4 regions of the Shouchella rhizosphaerae genome follow, and region 1 is predicted to be linked to each of the others. Evidence: riboswitches for the same ligand, from Rfam matches in the RefSeq annotation. Region 1 holds a riboswitch; each other region holds the start of a gene.
The links. A riboswitch is a leader RNA that binds a small molecule or an ion and turns the genes downstream of it on or off. The one in region 1 is predicted to bind thiamine pyrophosphate.

Region 1 (4,188 bases):
GATCAATTTCATAAAGGGTAAGCATTTTTTTGTTTGTCGTCTTGTTCCTAAACCATATCATCGATGTTACTAGAGAAAAAATGAAGGAGCGCTCGTTCATGACAACACAAAAACTCGAAATTATGAAATGTACGCACAAAAAACAAAAACCCGAGTCTTCTGCTTTAGAGTTTGGCAAGTATTTTACAGACCATATGTTTATCATGGATTATTCAGAAGAGAAAGGCTGGTACAGTCCCCGTATTATTCCTTATCAACCATTGACCCTTGATCCTGCCGCAATGGTATTCCATTATGGGCAAACGGTTTTTGAAGGCTTAAAAGCGTACCGTTCTGAAGATGGGAGCGTCCGCTTATTCCGCCCAGAAGAAAACTTTAAGCGTTTGAATCAATCAAGCGACCGTTTGAGCATCCCGCCGATTGATGAAGCACAAATGCTCGCTTATTTAAAGGAATTGATCCGTATCGATAAAGACTGGATTCCAACGATGCCAGGAACTTCCCTTTATATTCGCCCATTTGTTATTGCGACAGAACCTACATTAGGCGTAGCGCCTTCACGTAATTATAAATTTATGATTATCTTGTCACCAGTCGGAGCTTACTATAAAGAAGGAATCAACCCAATTGGCATTTTTGTAGAAGACCAATATACACGTGCCGCACCAGGGGGGACTGGGACCGCGAAAACGGCTGGCAACTACTGTGCTGCTTACAAAGCACAAGAGCGGGCTACAGCGAACAAACAAGCACAAGTTCTATGGTTGGACGGGATGGAAAAGAAATACGTCGAAGAAGTAGGCAGCATGAATGTGTTTTTTAAATTGAACGGAGAAGTGCATACACCTGGATTATCAGGCAGCATTTTAGAGGGCATTACACGCAAAAGCGTGATCGAGTTGCTGAAAAGTTGGGATATCCCAGTGTTCGAACGGCGGATTTCAATTGAAGAAATTGTGAGCGCAAGCAAAAGCGGTACGCTTGAAGAAGTCTTCGGAACTGGTACAGCAGCGGTCATCTCTCCAGTCGGAGAACTTTTGTGGAAAGACCACAAAATCGTTGTCAACAACAATGAAACAGGAGCGTTGTCCAAACGTTTGTACACGGAATTGACAGGCATTCAAACTGGAGAACAAAAAGACCCGTTTGGCTGGACTGTCCGTTTGGAAGACGAGGAATAACCAAACCCGGAGGCAAGTATGATACGAGCTATTTTCTTTGATTTAGATGATACGTTATTATGGGATAAAAAAAGCATAAAGGAAGCGTTTAGGCAGACATGTGCTTTGGCGGCAACGGTCCATACAGATATTGACCCAGACGCGCTAGAGGAAGCGGTGCGTACTCATGCCACGGAGCTATATCAATCCTATGAAACGTACGAGTTTACAAAACTGATTGGCATAAATCCATTTGAAGGCTTGTGGGGAGCTTTCCGTGATGACACGGAAGACTTTAACCGTCTACGGGAAATTGCCCCTGTGTACCAACAAGCTGCTTGGGAAAAAGGGCTAGCAGAAATAGGCATAGAAGATGGGGAATTAGCGAACCAATTGGCGAGCCATTTTCCATCAGAACGGCGAAAAAACCCGTATGTGTTTGAAGATACGTTTGCAGTCCTTGATGAGCTGCAACATTCTTACAGGCTTTTGCTTTTAACAAATGGCTCTCCTGATCTGCAAAATACGAAATTGGAGATCACTCCTCAACTTGTCCCTTATTTTGACCATATTTTGATTTCTGGCGCTTACGGGAAAGGCAAACCGGATGTAGCAATGTTTAAGCATGCGTTGGAATTGTCAGGGACAGCGAAAGAGGAAGTGCTCATGGTTGGCGATAATTTGCATACAGATATTCTTGGCGGAAACCAAGCTGGAATCGAAACGATTTGGCTAAATCGTGATGGAATTGAAAACACAACCGACATTCGTCCAACCTATGAAATTCGTCGTTTAACCGAAATTAAAAATGTAATTGCCGAAAAAAAAGATTGCAGCTTGTAAAAACATATGGTTAACTTTAAATAACATGATAAATTACAACCACTAGGGGTGCGTTTATGCTGAGAAAGGCGTTTAGCCTTAACCCTTTACCTGATCTAGGTAATGCTAGCGAAGGGAAGTGCGGTGTACAATAGGCGCTGCTTTGGTTTGCCCATGGCAGGGTCGTGTGCGTCGCTCCATCCGTTTCGGGGGAGCGTTTTTTTGTGCCCTTTCCAGTGGAAAAAGGAGACAGAAAATGAACAAGAATCGCTTACGTTTGACAGACATGATTGTGACGATTTTGATTTCGGTTGTGTTTGCGGTCGTATACCGCCTATGGACGCCGGTCACGGACTTAGTCAGCCTCCCAGGGTTGCAAGCAGACCAGCTGCTGTATGGCATGTGGTTTATTGCCGGAACAATTGCAGCATTGCTGATTAAAAAGCCAGGGGTTGCGTTGCTTGCCGAAACCGCGGCCGCTTCAGGGGAATTTTTTGCTGGGTCCCCATACGGACCGTTGTTGCTGTTGTACGGCGCTTTGCAAGGGCTTGGAATTGAGTTGGCTTTTGCCCTATTCAAATACCGCGTATATACAGTATGGACAGCTAGCCTTGGTGCTGTTTTCGCTTCGTTTGCCTCCCTTGGGCTCGATTATTTTAATGCCTATTTGAGTGATTTAACGACTTGGAATATCACATTGCGCGTTGTTTTTCGCACGCTTGGCTCCATTATCATTGCTGGCTTTTTAGCCTCTGCGCTTGTACGGGCACTGGAAAAGACAGGCGTCAGTACGCTTTTGCGCCCCGTTTCCCAAGCCGATTACGACTTGTTTGCTTCGAAAAGGAGTAAAAAGGATGAGTAGAGAACAGGCTGTGTCCATCAAGCAGCTGTCGCTGTCTTATCCGAATAGCGGCACGTTATTATTTGAAGACTTGTCCATTGATATTTACTCAGGGGAGAAAGTGCTTCTGCTTGGTCCAAGTGGCTCAGGAAAATCGACGTTAGCGCATATGATGGCGGGCCTCATCCCCAGTGCGATTGAGCTCCCTTATCATGCTGAAGTGCTTGTTCCCGCCAAGCAGCCTGCGATTGTATTCCAAGATCCAGATACGCAATTTTGCATGCCTTATGTCGATGAAGAAATTGCGTTCGTCTTAGAAAACCGCCGCATGCCCCGTGACCAAATGGATGTGGCGATCGAGCGCCTTTTAGCACAAGTAGGCCTTGATTTACCTGAGCGCCATTGGCCGATTGCTGCAATGTCACAAGGGATGAAACAACGCCTTGCTATTGCTTGCGCACTAGCGGCTGAAAGCGATGTTCTTTTTCTTGACGAACCGACAGCGTTGCTTGATCCGGAGGGGACCACGCAAATATGGCAGACTGTCCGTCAAGCGTGCAGCGGCAAAACAATTATTATTATTGAACATAAAATTTCTGAAATCATTGATTTTGTGGATCGGATTGTGTTGTTTAATGAAGAGGGCCAATTGCTTGACGACGGCGCTCCACAGGAATTGTTTCAGCGCTATCGCCGCCAACTTGATGAATATGGAATCTGGCATCCATATTCATGGAAAAACTATTTGTCCCAATACGCTCCAGGCAAAATAAAGCAGAAGAGGCACACGCCGCTTCTGTTGCTTAACCATTGGGCTGCTTATCGTGGCAAACAACGAGTAGGAAAAGTGGATGAAGCGGTTGTCCATGCTGGCGACTGGGTTTGCATTACGGGCAAAAACGGCGCTGGGAAATCGACCTTTCTGTATGCTTTGATGAATTTGCTCAAATGGAAAGGCACCTATCAGCTAAATGGGGAAGCTGTCAAACCAAAGCAGTCCCTGTCTGAGCAAATTGGTTTTGTTTTTCAAAACCCAGAATTTCAGTTTGTCGCTGATTCTGTTTGGCAAGAGTTATTGGCGGGCTGTAGTAGGGAATCAGCCAATGCCCAAGCACAATCGTTGCTTGAGATGTTCCAATTAGAAGGCAAACAAGACAACCATCCCTATATGCTTTCCATTGGCCAAAAGCGCCGCCTTAGTGTCGCAACAGCCTTTATGGAGCCGCGGCCGCTTTTGCTGTTCGATGAACCGACATTTGGCCAAGATGCAAAAAATACATTCTTGTTGCTTGAAGCGCTAGAAGAGCGCCGCAGGCAAGGGACTGCGATCTTAATGGTGACACATGATGAAATGATTGTTGACCA
Region 2 (4,188 bases), 1.2 Mb from region 1:
TCAATTGAAAATACAGGCACCCTGGACACTCATTTGCAAGCAACCTATGACCACTCTGTCGACTTGAATGTACCCATCGATGCGTATAAAGTTGGCTACATTGCGATTAAGTATACAACAACGCCAGGCAGGGATGTGTATGAAGATGCACAATATAAGTTAGACCAATTGTTTAATGGCATTACTAATGAAGTTCAGTCTTTTTCACATACGGCCGAGGCAAATGGCGTTGAAGTTGTAGCTGCCTTAATTGATGAACAAGCTTATGACGAAAATGCTGATCAGTTTGTGCTTGGCGATGGCAGCTTGCAAGGACCTGACAACGAATTTTGGCAATTGGATGAAGGCCAATACATTGATCTTAATTTTGGCGTGAAATTAGACGAGAATGCAGGCAATGAATACCAAGGAGCTGTTTATACTGCTTCACTTGAAGTATTAGCCAAGCAAACAGACCAAGGCGCGAAATAATTTAGTCAGTGGAGGTTGTCGGCATTTGCCGACAACCTCAGACTGTAGACAAACGCTCGCATACTTCGTCGTTTGCCTCACTCATATGCTCATGAACCCCCGTTCTATTCGCATCTTCCCTCGGCTGCACTCCTCGTCTGACAAGCGTTTTCTATCAGTCTGATTGCGGTTAGCGACTTTGCCGACAACCTATTTTTTGTTGTCTACTAAAACAGAAATTCCTATTTTGCTGGTTGATAAAGGTAGCAGTCTTGTTCATGGCTGTTGACTAAGCCAGCAGCTTCCATAAAAGACTGGCAAGTGGTTGGCCCAACAAAGGCCATACCAGCAGACTTTAACACTTTGCTGAGCGCTATAGCTTGTTCGGAAAGGTTGTCCTGTTTATTTGGAGCAAAGGACCAGATAAAATGGGCAAAGGAGCCATGCTCGTTTGCAAGTGTACGAGCTACAGCCGCATTTGTAAGAACGGCACGGATTTTTCCTTCATGGCGAATGATCGCTTTCATTTCTTTTAAGCGCGCCACATCTTCTTCTGTAAAACGGGCCAATGACTCCCAGTTAAAGCTAGCGAATGCAGTTCGGAGCGCATCTCGTTTTTTTAAGACAGTTAGCCAGCTTAATCCTGATTGCATAAGCTCTAACATAAGCATTTCAAATAGCTGTTGGTCGTCATAAGTAGGGCGCCCCCATTCGCTATCATGGTAGTGCTCGTAGAGGGGGCTGTTACTTACCCAACTACAACGCTTTGGCATAGGAACCTCCTCATATTTGAACGATAAGCCGGAGCACTGTTAATAAGCAACCGGCCATTTTTCTTTTACATAAGCCATTTCCCAAAAACTATACTCTAGTTGACAGCTTTTTAAAAAATGGTCTTGCATCCGTTCTTTTTCTTGTTCGGTAGCATGTGCCGCAAGGTCGTCGAGGCGTTTACAAAATTGTTTCGTTACCCCCATTTCTCCGTTTGAGCGGTAAAAGGAAATCCAGTCGAAAAATGGATGGTTCGCTTTTGGCTGGAACGTTTCGTACAAATAGTCGCCGATCGCTTGGTATGTCCACGGACAAGGCAGAAGCACAGCCAATATTTCGGCGAGAGAACCACGGTGGGCGACATCAAGCATGTGGCGTGTATAGTGGTGGGCAGTTGGGGCGAGAGGCTCATATTGCAAATCTTCATAGCGGACGCCTGCCACCTTGCAAAAATTATGGTGAGGGTGTGTTTCACTGTGCAAAATAAAGCCAATTTGTTCCGCGAACATCGCAATGTCTTCGCGGTTTTCGCACCGGCTAATAGCAATGCCGTATATTTGCATAAACGTATTTAAGTATTCAAAATCTTGTTTGACGTAGTGAATAAGGGAATCTGCGGGCAACGAGCCTTTGCCAATACCTTGTACAAACGGATGGCTAAATATGGCTTTGTAAATCGGGTCGGCGGTTTTGCGAAGTTCGGCAGTAAAACTCATAAAAATCGTCTCCTCCTTTTTTTCCACAAAGGGATGCCTGACGCAAAGAAAGGAGAGTTGCTTTACATGAATAAGCAATTGTTCTCCACTTCCCTACGCTGGTACAAGCCAGATCAGGTTCAAAGGGTCAAAGCAGCGCTTTTCTCAGCCAGATGGCTCCCCTAGTGGTTCTTCTTAAAGTGAACCATATCTTCAGACAAAGTGCAATGAATAGCTGTTAACGGTACGTTGCCCACTGGCAAAAAACATTTGCAAGGCACGCTAGAAGGTGTTATGATGCTTCGGAGACTAAAAATAGACAGATAAATGAAATATTGTAAGGATGGGAGACAGCATGAAATCATACGTAATTGATCGGATGTATAAAGCATCTGCAGGGGTCGCCAATGCAGTGCTTGTTACGTTAGGTATTGGACTTTTGTTTGAATCTTTCGGCAATATTTTTGGTTGGAGTGCGTTTGTCACAATTGGCTCCATTACTAAAATTCTACTCGCTCCAGCAATTGGCGCCGGGATCGCTTACCAGCTAGGAGGAAACACGCTCGTCATTTATGCAGCTATGGCTTCGAGTACGGTGGGCGGCAATGCGATTAGTTTTGTCGAAGGGCTGCCAGTTCTCGCACCAGGACAACCTGTGAGCGCTGTTATTGCAGCAGTCGCTGCGACTTATGTCGGCAAACGAATAACTGGAAAGACGAAACTGGATATGATGGCAATTCCTTTTTCCGGTATTTTTGTTGGCGGGCTTGTAGGACTTGTTATGGCAGCTGTTACGACACCGATGCTAGAATGGATAAGCGCGCAACTGGCTACGTCTGTACAAGGATCGCCTATTATCGCTCCAATGGCCATCGCTCTCACATGGAGCATTTTGCTTATGACACCAGCTTCATCGGCTGCACTTGCGATTGCCTTGCAAATGGACCCGATCTCAAGTGGTGCAGCATTAATTGGTTGCACAGCTCAGTTTGTCGGTTTCACCCTTATGTCTTGGAAACAAAACGATGCTGGGGCATTACTTGCCCAAGGGCTTGTCACGCCAAAAGTACAGTTTCCCAATTTAATTAAAAACCCGCGCCTCTGTTTGCCTCCGTTTGCCGCAGCAATTATTTGCGCTCCGATTGCTTCACTAGCCTTTCAGTTCCAAGTTTCGTATGAGCTTGCCGGTTTAGGCTTGAATTCTTTGATTGCGCCTATTACGATTTTTTCCACACAAGGAATAACAGGCTTGTTCATTTTTATAGGCACAGGCATCATTTTGCCAGGGATCATTTCATTGGCGTTATATGAGTTAATCAAACGGATTGGCTGGGCGAAAACAGGCGATTTGCATATTAAACTGCAATAATGGAGAAGAAGGTACTTTCAGGCTTACGCCAAACATAGACGTAATGATGGCCAGCCGAGGCTGTCGTTGGAATAGAAGACAAAGCTCAGCGGAAGCTGAGCTTTGTTTTTTCTTATCCTTCGATTTTTCGTTCAGCTCGTTTTTCTGACTGCGCTTCTTGTTCGCCATCTTGTGGTTTGCTTGATAAGAACCATCCGGCAATGACAATAAGAACTAAAACGCCGTAGAAAAAGAGCTTCCAGCCCGTTGAGTGTGGGAATTCGTGTGGGATCCATGCAATCGCATCATGGGCAAGCACTTGCACCGTCAACTTGACGCCAACCCAGCCAACAATAATAAATGCGGCCGTTTCAAGGCCAGGCCGTTTTTCGAGCAGTGCAACAAATTTTGTAGCTGCAAAGCGCATGATTAAGAGGCCGATGAAACCGCCAAGAAAGACGACAATAAATTGGCCGATGTCCATACTGCCGACCGTGCCGAGGTTAGTTGGCGTTAAAGCGGTGGCCAAGGCAACGGCAGCTAAAATCGAGTCAACAGCAAAGGCGATGTCGGCGACTTCGACTTTTAACACAGTCGTCCAGAAGCCGCTTCCTTTTTTAGCTTTTGCAATGCCGGCCTTTTCCTCGCTTTTCTTGACAATATGCTTTCGGTATAAATGGTTTAGCGCAATGAATAATAGGTATGCGGCACCAATCGCTTGAACTTGCCAAATGTCGACAAGAAAAGAAATGATAAACAACGAACCTAACCGAAAAACAAACGCGCCAGCCAAACCGTAAAAGAGCGCTTTTTTACGTTCTGTCTCAGGCAAATGTTTGACCATAATCGCTAGAACTAGCGCATTATCAGCCGCCAATACACCTTCCAATGCAATAAGCACAACAAGCACCCAGCTGTACTCTA
Region 3 (4,188 bases), 1.3 Mb from region 1:
GAAAAGCACCATTGAAAAGGCAGGGGCGGTTGCAGAAGCAACACGCCTTACAAGGAAACGCTGTGCCCCGCTAACAGGGCACAGCGTTTCAGACTGTAGACAAACGCTCGCATACTTCGTCGATTGTCTCGGTCATATGCTCATGAACGCCCGTTCTATTCGCATTTTCCCTCGCCTGCACTCCTCGTCTGACAAGCGTTTTCTATCAGTCTGATGATTTTGTCGACAACCTCCACTATGCCCGCTAACAGGGCACAGCGTTTTTTTAACCGATCGGCCAGTTTTCTTGTTTATAAGCCATATCCCAGAACATATATTCATAGCGGCTCGTATTCATAAAGATCGTTTCAATGCGGTCTAGTTCGGCCTCGCTCTTTTCTGCGGCAAGCTCGTCTAGCTTGGCAATCAGCCAGTCCGCAATTGCGCCAAACTCAGGCGAAGAGTACATTTTCACCCATTCTCCGTATGCCTCATGTTCTGTGGCGCCTGGAATCTTCGCGAGCGCTGTGCCAATTTCATAATAGCTCCAAGCACACGGCAAAATCGCCGCAATGAGCTCGGCAAGGGATCCTTTTTGTGCTTCAGCCATCATCGCGCTGCTATAAGCAAGCGTTACTGGGCCAGGAACTGTCTGTTCCAACTGTTCCTGTGTAATTCCGAGGCGCTTCGCATATGCGCGATGCAGATCCATTTCGCTGTTAAGCGTTTCATCAAGCGCTTTCGCAAAACCAGACATCGTTTCCAAATCAGGTGCCAATACTGTGCCTAGGGCAATGACGCGGGCATACTCAATCAAATATTTATAATCCTGGCACATATAATATTGAAATGCTTCTAGTTCAAGAGTGCCGTGGCCAATTCCTTGGACAAACGGATGATTGTGGCTCGCTTGCCAAATCGGATCAGCGTTTTTACGAATACGTTCTGAAAACTTCATAAGTTATTCTCCCCTTTTTTCGGTATTGCACCATTTATAAATGAAGGCGACAAGCGCTTTCGTATAACGGACGAGTTCATCAATGTCAAGCTGTTCATTCACGCCATGGGCGTGTGCTAATTTCCCAGGCCCATAACAAATCGTCGGCATTCCATATTCGGCCAACCAGCCACCGTCGTTCACGCTAGTTGACATTTCTATTTCCAATGGAGCCTCGAAAACAGTCTGATGGACGGTCTTTAAAACAGATAATGCAGGATGAGCTTCATCGATTGAAAAAGCAGGGAATACTTCCCCTTTGTCTTCAATCATAGAGGCGCCGCCCCAAGTAAAGGTTGGAAGGTGGTCCTTCAACCACACATCCGCTTTAGCTGTAGCAAGAAGATGGGCTTCAATTTCGTTGGCCACTTCTTCGGCAGATTCATTTGGATAAAAATGCACCGTTACCCACAACCTGCATTCATCAGCAATAAACGCTGGATGGCGCCCGCCTTCAATGACAGCTGGATTAATCGTATTGGTTCCAGGCGGAAAACCTGGATACGACTTTGTCACAGCCCAGTGGCGCTCAAGTTCTTGCAAAGCAGCAATCAGTTTAGCCATTTTTTCAATCGCACTAGCTCCCTTTAAGCCGCCACCGGCATGGATCATATTCCGCCGCGTGCCATCATGGTGAGTCGAGTCACTTTTTACGGTAATCCAGCCAGTAATGACACCGCCTTGTCCATGGACACGGCAGTTGCTTGTGTCGGCTACAAGTGCATAATCTGCCGTATAGCCTCGCTCACAACATTGTTTCGTGCCAGCCTCGCCGACTTCTTCGCCTGTAACTGCTTCAAGCAGGACGTCGCCCTTTAGTTCAATGCCATGATCATGCAAAAGACGCAAGGCGAACAAACAAGCGCCAAGCCCGCCTTTCATATCGGCGGCACCACGGCCATACAGCGTCCGTTCTTCTACTCTAGGAGAAAAAGGAGCGTATTTCCATTGGCTTTTTTCTTCCTCTTCGACTGTAGCGACATCGACATGGCCATTTAAAAGGAGGCTATGGTACTTCGTTCTATCTGTGCCTTCTTTCTTTGCCGCGATATTCCAATCGCCTGGGTACGATTCCCACTTATCGACAGCCATCCCCGCAGCACGCAAATAGCCTTCAATATACTGCTGGATATCGGCCGTATTTCGGGCTGGAGGGGCTATGGTCGGATAGGAAATCAAATCAGACACAAGCCGAATGAGCTCCTCTTCCCGTTCTTCCACTTGCTTAAGCAACGATTCCACCTGGTTGTTGTCCTCCTTTTCCACACAAAAAAACCGCTACTTAAAAAAGAAGCGGGTGGCATGTCGAGAAAACGTGCCCGCTTCCCTCCGCTGGTCCGAACCAGATCAGGTGATAAGGGTTAAGGCGTTTGCCTCTCTCAGCTTCCATCATTCGAAGCACCCCTAGCGGTTTTAGTGATTGTTTTGATATACTAACGCTACCATATGTAAGCGCAATCGGCAAGGCTTGATCTTTTATGAACACGATAGGAGATGGCTTTTATGGCTTTTCCACGTAAATTGAAACGCTTGGGTCTTTTTGGGCAAATGACTGCATTAATGGCTATTGTTCTTCTCGTTTCATTGCTGCTTGTAACGGTGTTCTTTTCATCCATTATCGACGGGATGATTGAGCGAACCACGGGAGAAAAAGCACTGGCGGCAGCGGAACTAATCGCTGAACACCCGGACATTATTGATGCGTTTGCCGACCAAAATCCAGCAGCACGGATTCAGCCAATTGCTGAAACATTGCGCAAGCGCACGGGCGCTGATTATGTTGTTATTGCCAATACGGAAGGGATTCGGTATTCTCATCCTCATGAAAACCAAATTGGCCAGAAGACAGAAACAAGCAACGAAGCGCCTCTTGCCGGCAAATCAACCGTTTTTATTGGCAATGGAATTCTTGGCGAGGCTGTAAAAGCCAAAACGCCGATTTTCAACAGAGAAGGAAACATTATCGGCGTTTCATCAGTTGGTTTTCTAACGACTGAAATTAAGGATGACATTCTTTTTTACCAACTGCGCGTTGCTGGCTTTGGCGGTTTAGCCCTCTTGATTGGCATTCCCGGCGCACTCTATATCGCTAGACGCGTCAAAAAACTTATCTTCGGGTTAGAACCGGAGGAAATCTCGCGCGCCTTTTCGGAAAAACAAGCAATTCTCGAATCGGTAGGGGACGCAACGCTGGCAGTTGGCCCCGATCTCCAGATTCTTTCAGCAAATAAACGTGCACGAGTAATTTTAGGGAGCCATGTGGATGGCGAATTAACTGAACCTCAATTGCAAGCGTTTATTAAACAAGCTGCTGAAAACCCGGAAAAGATGACCCAACAGAGGCTATTAATCGCTAACACTCTTTATATTGTGGATGCGGCGCCAATTTTAGCTAAACATGCAGCAATCGGCTTTGTGTTGACGATCCGCCCGTTTTCAGAAGTAGAGGACCTGGCAAATGAATTGTTGGAGATTAAGCAACATACCGAACATATGCGAGCGCAAACCCATGAATACTTGAATAAGCTTAATACATTAAATGGCTTATTGCTGCTTGAGAAATACGAAGAAGCAAAAGCGTTTATGAAAGCGGAAGTAACAGAGTTGCAAGAAACAGTCACCTTCCTCATGGCTTCTGTGAAAGACCCGCTTATTGTCGCAGCTTTGCTTGGCAAAGTAAACCGTGCCAAAGAAATGAAAGCAGCCCTTACATTTGCAGAAGGAAGCACTTGGCTCGATTATCCTGCGACAATCAAAAGCGACCATGTTGTGACTGTCATCGGCAACTTAATTGACAATGCCTTAGAGGCGGCTGTTGCTCACCAAGGAGCAAACGCCCATGTCCATATTGCTTTTACCGATTTTGGGAATGATATGATTATGGATATTGAAGACAACGGCAAGGGTATGACCCCTAAAGAAGAAGCGCACTATTTGGAAACAGGGGCAACAAGCAAAAGCGAGGGCCAGCACGGCCTTGGTTTAACCATCATGCAACACGCCCTTCACCAGCTTCATGGCACTTGGTTCATGGCCGAACGCCCTGGGGGCGGCATGCGTATGACGATTGCTATACCTAAACATAAAAGACTGTAAATCATACAATGCATCTTTATAAGGAAACAAATCAGAGGAGCGAATCAAACTATGCAAACCCCTTCCATCGGCGTGCTGATTGTTGAAGATGATCCAGTCGCCGCTTCTGTTTACGA
Region 4 (4,188 bases), 290 kb from region 1:
GGCCAAGTGTATTTGTGAAAAGGTTTAACGAGTACATGGTTGCACCAAACACGGCGAAAAACAGCAACATAAGCACGACAAGTGTCATATTGACAATACTTAAAATGCGGATTCCCTTATCAAGCCCTGTACTTGCTGAAATAAGAAAGAGCACGGTAATCACAACAATAATCGCTAACTGGAGCATAAAGCTGTTTTCTAAGTTTGTCAGGAAGGAAATGCCGCCGTTCATTTGAGCGGCCCCAAATCCGAGCGTCGTTGCAATTCCTGACAATGTGGCAATAATAGCGATCACATCAATCGTTTTGCCAAAGAAGCCATTTGGATTAATTAATGGCGACAACGCTGCGCTAATCAGGCCAGGCTGTTCTTTGCGGAAATTAAAGTAAGCCAAACAAATCGCCACAATTGCATAAATGGCCCAACCATGAAAACCCCAATGGAGAAATACGTACTTCATGGACTCTAGCGCAGCTGCTCCCGTTCCTTCTTCTACAGTCGGTGAGCTCACTGCATAATGAGCAATTGGTTCGGCAGCTCCGAAAAACAGAAGCCCGACGCCGAGTCCTGCGCTAAATAAGAAAGCAAACCATGTTAAGTAACTGTATTCAGGACGGTCTTCATCTTTGCCTAAACGTATCTTTCCATAAGGGCTAAAGATAAAAAAGAGGCATACAAGCAAAAAGAAGGTAACGACGATTAAATAATACCAGCCAAACCGATCGGCGATAAAGGCCTGGGCAGCGGCTGTAATCGCTTCAAGGCGCGCTGGAGCAGAGATGCCAACAACAATAAAGATAAGGAGGATGCCAAGCACCCAGTAAAATACGGGGTCAATCTTCGTTCGTGTGTCATTTGAATTCATTGATGCGCTCCTTGTTTTAAATCAACTGTGATGACGGAATAAACTTTACTTACCCATTTATTCGCGTTTATAACCTGGGAGGTGATTTCCAAATACTTTTCCCATTATACTTAACTCCCATGTATGCGTCTATGAACTCGAACAAAAAGCGATGAAAATAGATAGTTGAGCTTAGGAAGAAGGAATGAGAGGCAAGGAGGATTTACCCACAATGAATGATTGTTAAAACAGAAAGCCCGCATCTTTCTTAGTAAGATGCGGGAGAAAATACAACGAACAAACATTCTGTTTTTTTGTTGACGAACATTCGTTCGATCGTTATAATAATAATCAAAAGGAGTGTGATTATGATGATCCGGTTATTAAACAGAGCTGCTACTGAGCAAGGGCGGGTAGAACTCATCTATGAAGCAAAAAATAAAAAGCTAACCCAAAGGGAAGTTACAGTATACACCGTTACCGAGACGCATGTTTTTTGTTATTGCCATTTAAAAAATGCGTATCGAGCCTTTGCACTGGACCATATTCTCTCATGCGCTTGGTTGACAAATAAACGCGGGAATCGTTCCCTTATTGGTTAACGTTTTTGCCTGGTAACCCATTAAGTCGATGACCCCAATGGTTGGTTGGACCATAGCCATTCCCAATTTGTAAAGACCAAGTAATGGCATCTGCTGTAAAAGCTTTTGCTTTTTGGACTGCATCCAATAGCGCTATGCCTTTAGCCAATTGGGCACAAATCGCTGCTGAGAAGGTACAGCCTGTCCCATGTGTGTGTTTTGTATCCGTACGGGGCGCATCCAATTTAAACAATCCAGTCTCTCTACTGTAAAACACATCAACCGCATCGCCTGTTAAACTTCCCCCTTTTACAACAACGCTTTGTGCCCCTAATTCTTTAACAATCCGTATGGCTGCTTTTTCCATATCGTCAATATCATCAATTTGCATGTCAATTAAATCTTCCGCTTCAGCAATATTAGGTGTGACAATTGTTGCTAAAGGCACAAGTGTCTCGCGAAGCTTAGCGCGCACATGCTTTTCTAGCAATGGGTCGCCGTTTTTGGCCATCATCACTGGGTCGCAAACATAAGGGACGTTTTTGTGGGAATTTAGTTGTTGTTGCAGGAGTTCCATCATTTCTGGGAGCGCGATCATGCCTGTTTTAATAGCGCTTGGGTAAATATCATCGACAACCGCTTGGAACTGCTGGTCGATGAATTCAAGGGGTACGTGGTGGATAGCCCGCACACCTGTCGTATTTTGCGCCACTAGCGAGGTAATCACGCTCATTCCATACACTTCTAGTTCTTGAAACGTCTTGAGATCGGCTTGAATGCCAGCTCCTCCTGTAGGATCGGTTCCAGCGATCGTTAAAGCGCGATAAATCGTCGACAACGCCATCATCCTTTCTGTCTAAAATAAAAAAACAGCCGCCCGTACTTGTGGAGGCGACTGTTGTAATGTAAAAAAAACAAATGTATTTTTTACGTTTCCACTTCCCTACGCTAGTATGAACTAGATCAGGTTGAAGAGTTAAAGGCGAACCTTTTCTCAGCACGAAGCACCCCTAGTGGAATCTATGTGTTTGCTGTTGTTTTACTCGTTAACAGCGTCTTTTAACTGTTTACCTGGCTTGAAAGCAGGGTTTTTTGTTGCTGGGATTTCAATTTCTTCGCCAGTTTGCGGGTTGCGGCCTTTACGAGCAGAACGCTCGCGGACTTCAAAGCTACCAAAACCGACGAGTTGTACTTTTGCTCCTTTTACGAGTGATTCCGTAATGCCATTAAAAACAGCGTCAACTGCTTTGGAAGCGTCTTTTTTAGAGATTTCTGCTTGTTCTGATACTGCATTGATTAAATCTGTTTTGTTCATCTTAAAAAACTCCTTTTCTTATCGTAAAGTTGTTTCATTCTTTTCTTCTTACAGACCAACATATTGCTATATTCGCTGTGTGCGGCTTATAGCGACAATGCCTGCCCTTAATTTACTCATGAATCCTTGTTGTGTCAAGACTTAAAGGCCAAAATAAGGCTGAACACCTGATTTTTAATCACTTTGTAACGTTTTTCCCCAAATTCAGCACTATTCTTGTCATCAAACGTGTCCTTTTATTTAGGGCCTATTTTCTGTAGGTAATGGTTTTGTAGGATTTTCATTTGTTGTCTGTTTGCTGTTGTTCGCATATGTTTTCTTTTCTTTGTCATAAAAAGGCTTCATTTCATCACAAACAGTGGAAGCGTCCATCGGAATGCCTATACGGTAAGCGGATCGAGAAATCATTAATGCTGCAATCGGCACCGTAATAAACACAAATAGAATCGTTAACAACAACTTGCCAATAAACTCGCCTTTTAATACAAAAAAGTAGAGGAATACAGCGGCCATGATCATCATAATGCCAAATGTCGAATTTTTTCCCGTCGCATGGAGACGGGAGTACACATCAGGCAATCGAACGATGCCGACAGCAGAAAGGAAGCCGAAAATAGATCCTAGTAATGCCAAAACTGCGATTAGCCATTCAATCGTCGTCAAACAAATTCCCCCTTTCAAGAAATTTCGCCATGGCGGCTGAGCCTACAAAAGCGAGAATGCCTACGACGAGAAGAATTTCGGTATAGGCGCGTGTGTCTTGAAGAATCATTAAGATGCCGACAAAGCCAATTAATAAGATGCCAACGGTATCAAGCGCCACAATGCGGTCATGATTGGTTGGTCCAAGAAGGGCACGGACAAAACAAAGGAGCGCGGCTAGGCTTAGTATGACTAAAGCAATAGAGAGCAACAAATTAAACATGATAGCGACGGGTCACCTCCAAAATGCCAGCCTCAAATGTATCTTTTGCTTGCTTAACCAGCCCATCTTTGTCTTCGGCATTTAAGGCATGGACAAAAATGTAGCGACCGTCTTCTGAAAACTCAATCGACATCGTTCCTGGTGTCAATGTCATCATGACGGCAAACAATGTTTTTTCCACCCTCGTCTCCAGTTCAGTTGGCACGGCAATGATCCCAGGAGCAATGTTCATTTTAGGGCTGATGACAATTTTGGCAACATCCAGGTTGGCAACCGTCAATTCCTTGGCAAACACACCCATTAGCTTTAAAAAAGACCAAACGCGAAGCATGTAAAAATAGCGGCCTTTAAAACGGATTAAACAAAGAACGACAAGCATCCCTATGACATAACCAAAAACGAAAGTTTGGGCGGTAAAACTGTTTTGAAAGAGCATCCACAAAAACGCAACTAACGTATTTATGATTAATTGAAACGCCATTTTCTCACTCTCCCAAAACAGATTGAATGTAAATTTCCGGAT

Region 2: linked by a shared signal. The riboswitch ahead of tenA (thiaminase II) and the one ahead of V5G21_RS19130 (ECF transporter S component) in region 1 are both predicted to bind thiamine pyrophosphate.
Region 3: linked by a shared signal. The riboswitch ahead of V5G21_RS12710 (acetylornithine deacetylase) and the one ahead of V5G21_RS19130 (ECF transporter S component) in region 1 are both predicted to bind thiamine pyrophosphate.
Region 4: linked by a shared signal. The riboswitch ahead of thiD (bifunctional hydroxymethylpyrimidine kinase/phosphomethylpyrimidine kinase) and the one ahead of V5G21_RS19130 (ECF transporter S component) in region 1 are both predicted to bind thiamine pyrophosphate.

Annotation. Positions count from the first base shown of each region.
Region 1 is NZ_CP144921.1:3,835,965-3,840,152, forward strand. It holds gene V5G21_RS19120 (branched-chain amino acid aminotransferase) at 99-1,181, shown strand; gene V5G21_RS19125 (HAD family hydrolase) at 1,200-2,003, shown strand; TPP riboswitch at 2,038-2,137, shown strand; gene V5G21_RS19130 (ECF transporter S component) at 2,239-2,844, shown strand; gene V5G21_RS19135 (ABC transporter ATP-binding protein) at 2,837-4,188, shown strand, end outside.
Region 2 is NZ_CP144921.1:2,662,978-2,667,165, forward strand. It holds gene V5G21_RS13160 (TasA family protein) at 1-471, shown strand, start outside; gene V5G21_RS13165 (DNA-3-methyladenine glycosylase I) at 693-1,223, opposite strand; gene tenA (thiaminase II) at 1,263-1,937, opposite strand; TPP riboswitch at 2,011-2,110, opposite strand; gene V5G21_RS13175 (PTS transporter subunit IIC) at 2,260-3,285, shown strand; gene V5G21_RS13180 (TerC family protein) at 3,398-4,188, opposite strand, start outside.
Region 3 is NZ_CP144921.1:2,562,161-2,566,348, reverse strand. It holds gene V5G21_RS12720 (acyltransferase family protein) at 1-74, shown strand, start outside; gene tenA (thiaminase II) at 266-937, opposite strand; gene V5G21_RS12710 (acetylornithine deacetylase) at 941-2,218, opposite strand; TPP riboswitch at 2,284-2,392, opposite strand; gene V5G21_RS12705 (ATP-binding protein) at 2,480-4,072, shown strand; gene V5G21_RS12700 (response regulator) at 4,124-4,188, shown strand, end outside.
Region 4 is NZ_CP144921.1:3,547,607-3,551,794, forward strand. It holds gene V5G21_RS17520 (BCCT family transporter) at 1-865, opposite strand, end outside; gene V5G21_RS21480 (WYL domain-containing protein) at 1,216-1,446, shown strand; gene thiD (bifunctional hydroxymethylpyrimidine kinase/phosphomethylpyrimidine kinase) at 1,436-2,263, opposite strand; TPP riboswitch at 2,349-2,447, opposite strand; gene V5G21_RS17530 (HU family DNA-binding protein) at 2,465-2,740, opposite strand; gene mnhG (monovalent cation/H(+) antiporter subunit G) at 2,981-3,403, opposite strand; gene V5G21_RS17540 (Na(+)/H(+) antiporter subunit F1) at 3,390-3,665, opposite strand; gene V5G21_RS17545 (Na+/H+ antiporter subunit E) at 3,658-4,146, opposite strand; gene V5G21_RS17550 (Na+/H+ antiporter subunit D) at 4,151-4,188, opposite strand, start outside.